One region of the Streptomyces sp. AB3(2024) genome, then DNA from elsewhere that is predicted to be linked to it. Evidence: riboswitches for the same ligand, from Rfam matches in the RefSeq annotation. Region 1 holds a riboswitch; the other holds the start of a gene.
What was found. Region 1 has a riboswitch for S-adenosylmethionine ahead of thrC (threonine synthase). Riboswitches for the same ligand answer to the same signal wherever they lie in the genome.

Region 1 (3,199 bases):
CCCCGTGATGAAGTTCGCCGACCAGCGCCAGGCGTGGAAGCCCAGCTGGTCCGCGCCGAGCATGCCCCACACCAGCTGCCGCCGGATGTCTTCGGGCAGCATCTCCATGAACTCCTGCGACGCCCACGGCGTGTGCGTGAAGTGCGCGATCCGCAGGTCGGGGCGCAGCTCGCGCAGCTGCCCCGGGACCAGCGCCAGGTGGTAGTCCTGCACCAGGACGCGGGCGCCCTCGGCGGCCTCCTCGGCCAGGGCCTCGGCGAAGGTCCGGTTGTAGGAGACGTACGCGTCCCAGTGCCGCCGGAACGCCGCGTCGAAGACCGGCTCGCGCGGGACGTCGTAGAGGTGGTGGTGGGTGAACCAGAGCACCGAGTTGGCGATGCCGTTGTACGCGCCGTCGTACACGGCCGGGTCGATGTCCAGCATCCGCACCCCCGGCTCGGAGGCGCCCCGGCGCACCGCCTCCCGGTCGGCGTCGGAGAGGGCCGCGCAGATCCAGAGGGCCTCCGGCTGCTTCGCGAGGGCCGCGGACAGGCCGGAGACGAGCCCGCCCCCGCCGCGCCGGGCGCTGAGCGTGCCGTCGTCGGAGAGGGCGTAGGAGAGCGGGCCGCGGTTCGCGGCGACGAGTACCTGAGAAGCCATGGGGCGAACCTAGCCCGGCCCGCCCCGGCTCAAACTCGTGTGCGGCGCCGCTCCGGCGGCCGTCAAGCCACGCGGCGGCCCATGTACTCCTTGATCTCCGCCATCGGCGGCCGCTCCTCGGTGTCCACCGCGTAGGTGCGCGGAACGAACCCGTCCGGCCCCCGCTCGAACTGGGTCAGCTCCGGCCGTACGAGGTGCGCGCGCGAGAGCCGGACCTGCGCGGTGCGGTAGATCGCGGCGGCCATCCGGCCCAGCGCCCGCCCGTCCTGGTGCCGGTGCAGCCGGACCCCGACGTCGACCTGGGCCAGCGCGTCCAGCCCGACCGTGTGCAGCGCGTCCACCAGCAGGCCCAGCTCGACGCCGTAGCCGACGGGGAAGGGGAGGCGCTCCAGCAGGGAGCGCCGCACGGCGTACTCGCCGCCGAGCGGCTGCACGAAGCCGGCCAGCTGCGGCCAGTGCAGGTTGAGCAGGGGGCGGGCGACCAGCTCGGTCACCCGGCCGCCCTGGCCGGGGGCGTCCGCGAGCGGGCGGTCGTACATGGCCTTGACGAACTGCACCTGCGGATCGGTCAGCAGCGGCCCGACGATCCCGGAGACGAAGGACGACGAGAAGTCCCGCAGGTCGGCGTCGACGAAGCAGACCACGTCACCGGTGGTGGCGAGCAGCGAACGCCACAGCACCTCGCCCTTGCCGGGCAGCGCGGGGATCCGCGGCAGGATCGCGTCCCGGTGCACGACCCGGGCGCCGGCCCCGGCCGCGACCTCCGCCGTACGGTCGGTGGAGCCGGAGTCGACCACCACCAGCTCGTCGACCAGGGGGATCGGCAGGCCGTCGATCAGATCGCGCCGGATCACCTCCACGATCTCCCCGACCGTGGCCTCCTCGTCGAGCGCGGGCAGCACCACGCTGACCGTCGTCCCGGCCGCCCGTTTCCGGTCGAGCAGCCGGTCGAGCGGTCGGTCGGCGGCGGACCAGGAGCGGTCTGCCAGCCAGCGCTCCACCTCATCCAGCACCCTCAGCACTCCCTGGTTCCTCGGTGGCCCTCGGCGATATCAGCTGATATGTGATCCATCTCGCCGTTCGGACGGCTGTCTCAACCGCCCTGTCCTTCGGTTACAGTCTTGAACAACGCGACGGACCACGGCATGCCGGGGTCCCCGCGCACAAACGCACCGGCGCGCCACAGAGCGCGTGTGCCGGTGCCATACCGCTCATCCAGAGGGGCAGAGGGACACGGCCCGTTGAAGCCCCGGCAACCCACCAGTCGGTTCTCGCGATGCGTTTTCGACACGCACGCCGCGAGGTCCCCGGCTAGGGAAGGTGCCAATTCCGTCTCATGGCGAAGTGCGCCATGGGGAAGATGAGGAGAAAGGGCCTCGCCGTCATGGCTGCACAGACCGTCACCACCTCCACCGCCCCCGGTTCCGTCGATCTCGGACCCGCCACCGGTCTTTCCTGTCGCGAGTGCGGCACCCGCTTCGAACTCGGCCCGATCTTCGCGTGCGTCGAGTGCTTCGGTCCCCTGGAAGTCGCCTACGAGCTGCCGCTCGGCGACCCCGAGGCGCTGCGCGCCGCGATCGAGGCCGGCCCGAACAACATCTGGCGCTACGCCCCGCTGCTGCCCGTCCCCGCGGACGTGGCCTCCAAGCCCAGCCTGAACCCCGGCTTCACCAAGCTCGTGGACGCCCGGAACCTGGCCAAGGAGCTGGGCGTCACCGGCAAGCTGTACGTCAAGGACGACTCCGGCAACCCGACGCACTCCTTCAAGGACCGCGTCGTGGCCATCGCCGTCGAGGCGGCCCGCGCCTTCGGCTTCACCACCCTGTCCTGCTCCTCGACCGGCAACCTGGCCGGCGCCGTCGGCGCCGCGGCCGCCCGTGCCGGCTTCCGCTCCTGCGTGTTCATCCCGCACGACCTGGAGCAGGGCAAGGTCGTCATGGCCGGTGTCTACGGTGGCGACCTCGTCGGCATCGAGGGCAACTACGACGACGTCAACCGCTTCTGCTCCGAGCTCATCGGCGACCCGCTGGGCGAGGGCTGGGGCTTCGTCAACGTCAACCTCCGTCCGTACTACGGCGAGGGCTCCAAGACCCTGGCGTACGAGATCTGCGAGCAGCTCGGCTGGCAGCTGCCCGACCAGATCGTCATCCCGATCGCGTCCGGCTCCCAGCTGACGAAGATCGACAAGGGCCTGCAGGAGCTCATCAAGCTCGGCCTCGTCGAGGACAAGCCGTACAAGATCTTCGGCGCCCAGGCCGAGGGCTGCTCCCCGGTCTCCACCGCCTTCAAGGCCGGCCACGACGTGGTCCGCCCGCAGAAGCCGGACACCATCGCCAAGTCGCTGGCCATCGGCAACCCGGCGGACGGCCCGTACGTCCTGGACATCGCCCGCCGCACCGGTGGCTACGTCGAGGACGTCAACGACACCCAGGTCGTCGAGGCGATCAAGATCCTGGCGCAGACCGAGGGCATCTTCGCCGAGACCGCGGGCGGCGTGACCGTCGGCGTGACGAAGAAGCTCATCGAGAACGGGCAGCTCGACCCGGCGCTGACCACCGTG
Region 2 (3,199 bases), on a different contig from region 1:
GCTCAGCAAGGGCTTCTACGGAGAGAACACCCAGATTCCGAAGCCCACGGCGGAGGAGTACAAGGAGATCCAGAGCGGCCACGGCCACCACTGATCTCCGGTATGACAGCTTGAGGGATCGGTTTCGGCCAATCCTGGTGTCGCCACGGTGAGAGCCCCGTCCAGTGTCTGGACGGGGCTCTTCGCCGTCTCCGGGGCTGGATAGGCTGAGATCCTTCCCCATTCGACGTGGAACTTTTCCGAGCAGCAGGAGCGGACCATGAACGTTGTGACCCCGGCAGGCGGCGACAGCGTGGCGGCCCGTGGCTGGCCGGGCCTCCTCGACGCCCTCCTGACCGGCCAGGACCTCGGTGCGGACGACACCGCCTGGGCGATGGACCGGATCATGCGGGGCGAGGCCACGGACGCGCAGATCGCCGGTTTCATGGTGGCCCTGCGGGCCAAGGGGGAGACCGTCGCGGAGATCAACGGCATGGTGCGTGCCATGTACGATCACGCCAATCTGATCGAGGTGCCGGGCCGGACGGTGGACATCGTCGGCACGGGCGGGGACGGCGCCAAGACCGTCAACATTTCCACGATGTCCGCGCTCGTGGTGGCCGGCACCGGCGCGAAGGTGGTCAAGCACGGAAACCGGGCCGCGTCCTCCGCGAGCGGCTCCTCGGACGTGCTGGAGAAGCTCGGCGTCAACCTCAACCTCACCCCGGCCCGGGTGGTGGAGGTCGCCGAGGAGGCCGGCATCACCTTCTGCTTCGCCGTGAAGTTCCACCCCGCGCTGCGGCACGTGGCGGCGGCCCGCAAGGAGCTGGGCATCCGGACCACCTTCAACTTCCTCGGCCCGCTCACCAACCCGGCGAAGGTCCGCGCACAGGCCACCGGCGTGGCGGACGCCCGGGTCGCCCCCATCGTGGCCGGGGTGCTCGCGGAGCGCGGCTCCTCGGCACTGGTCTTCCGGGGCGACGACGGCATGGACGAACTCACCACGACGGCCACCTCCCGGGTGTGGTGGGTCCGCGACGGCGCGGTCACCGAGCAGACGTTCGACCCGCGTGACATCGGGATCCCGATCGTGGACGTCTCCGCCCTGCGTGGTGAGGACGCCTCCTACAACGCGGACGTCGCCCACCGGCTGCTGGCCGGCGAGAGGGGCCCCGTGCGCGAGGCCGTCCTGCTGAACTCGGCGGCGGCCCTGGTGGCGCTGGACCCGGGCAGCGGGTCCCTGGAGGAGCAGCTGGCGGCGGGCGTCGTCCGCGCGGCCGAGTCGATCGACTCGGGCGCGGCCCGGGCGGCCCTGGAACGCTGGGCAGCCGCCAGCAACGCGTAGCCGCCGCCGCACGGCGCCTCCCGACGGCCGACGCCCGACGGCCGGAGGCCGGCGCAGCCGGGCGAAGCCCGGGAGGCCGCCCGCGGCCGAGCGGTGCGAGCACGGCGTTCAAGAGGAGATCCCGGTCCACATCGTGGACCGGGGTCTTGCGCGTGGAGGATCTTGTGGCAGGATGCTGACCAGGTCACGAGTGACAGCGTTTAGGCCCCGGCTTGCTGTCCGGCAACCCTCCTTCCGTGGCGGGGTGCCCCGGGTGATGACCAGGTCGTAGGCAGCGAGGTCTACGGCAAGCGCGGATCCCTCGATACCAGGGGTCCTGGGTCTTCGAGGAGCTTTTTCTGTGAGCAAGCGAATGCGATAGGGCGACTCCGCCCCTTCTTCACCCCTCGGATCAGGGTCGCTCAGGCGTACCCCCACGTCCTTCCGAGGTCCTTCCCGTACCCCTGTGTCCGGCCGACGCCGTCGCGTCCCGCCGTACCCGCGTACGGGCACACCGAAGCCATTCAGCCCTGCCTGCCGGGAGACACCGCCATGTCCGCATTCCTGAACTCCGCCGCCACCGACGTCGCCGTCGACCCCGCCTGTGCCCAGCCGCTGCCGGTGCTCGGCCGCGACGTCACCGTCCCGCTCGTCACCGGTGGCGAGGTCACCTACGCCGCCCTCGACTACGCGGCCAGCGCTCCCGCGCTCCAGCGGGTCTGGGACGACGTGGCCGCGTACGCCCCGTACTACGGCAGCGTCCACCGCGGGGCCGGGTACCTCTCGCAGCTCTCCACCGACCTGTTCGAGCAGAGCCGCGTCACCGTCGCGGAGTTCCTGGACTGCCGCCCCGACGACCAGGTGGTCTTCACCCGGTCGACCACCGACTCGCTGAACCTGCTGGCCGCCGTCCTGCCGGCCGACTGCCAGGTCTTCGTCTTCGAGACCGAGCACCACGCCTCGCTGCTGCCGTGGACGAACGCCCAGGTCACCTACCTCAACGCCCCGCGCACCCCGGCCCAGGCCGTCGCCACCCTGGAGCGGGCACTGGCCGACCGCGAGCCCTACGGCCCCGCCCTGGTCTGCGTCACCGGTGCCTCCAACGTCACCGGTGAGCTGTGGCCGGTCAAGGAGCTGGCCGCCGCCGCGCACGCCCACGGCGCGCGGATCGTCCTGGACGCCGCCCAGCTGGCACCGCACCACCCCGTGTCCGTCCGGGAGCTGGACGTGGACTGGGTCGCCTTCTCCGGCCACAAGCTCTACGCCCCCTTCGGCTCGGGCGTCCTCGCCGGCCGCGCCGACTGGCTCCAGGAGGCCGAGCCGTACCTCGCGGGCGGCGGCGCCTCCCGCAAGGTGGCCCGCCGCGAGGACGGCGGCGTCGACGTCGAGTGGCACACCACCGCCGCCCGCCACGAGGCCGGCTCCCCGAACGTCATCGGCGTCTACTCCATCGCCTCGGCCTGCCGCGCCCTGAAGGAGGCCGGGTTCGAGAACCTGGTCGCCCGCGAGAACCACCTCATCGCCAGGGTCCGCGAGGGCCTGGCGGACATCCCCGCCGTGCGCGTGCTCTCCCTCTTCGGGGACGACGCCCCGCGCGTCGGCGTCATCTCCTTCGTGGTGGACGGCTGGAACAGCTCGCACTTCGCCGCCGCGCTGTCGGCGGAGTACGGGATCGGCGTGCGCGACGGCCTCTTCTGCGCCCACCCGCTGGTCCGCACCCTGCTCGGCAGCGAGCCGCAGGAGCCCGGCGAGTGCGGGGCCCCGGAGGCCGCGCCGGGGGAGCGCTCGCTCAACGCGATCCGGGTCTCCTTCGGTGCGGGCACCCCCGACGAGCACGTCGAGCGGTTCGTCCGGGCCGTCGGGGAACTGGTCGCGGACGGCGCCAAGTGGCAGTAC

Region 2: it holds a riboswitch for S-adenosylmethionine, as region 1 does, so the genes downstream of both, ACEPPI_RS17715 (aminotransferase class V-fold PLP-dependent enzyme) here and thrC (threonine synthase) in region 1, are expected to answer to the same signal.

The regions. Positions count from the first base shown of each region.
Region 1 covers NZ_JBGWAB010000007.1:108,154-111,352, forward strand. The annotation lists gene ACEPPI_RS05190 (trehalose-6-phosphate synthase) at 1-639, opposite strand, end outside; gene ACEPPI_RS05195 (glucosyl-3-phosphoglycerate synthase) at 702-1,652, opposite strand; SAM riboswitch class I at 1,848-2,006, shown strand; gene thrC (threonine synthase) at 2,024-3,199, shown strand, end outside.
Region 2 covers NZ_JBGWAB010000039.1:34,902-38,100, reverse strand. The annotation lists gene ACEPPI_RS17725 (cytochrome bc complex cytochrome b subunit) at 1-94, shown strand, start outside; gene trpD (anthranilate phosphoribosyltransferase) at 260-1,324, shown strand; SAM riboswitch class IV at 1,507-1,623, shown strand; gene ACEPPI_RS17715 (aminotransferase class V-fold PLP-dependent enzyme) at 1,856-3,199, shown strand, end outside.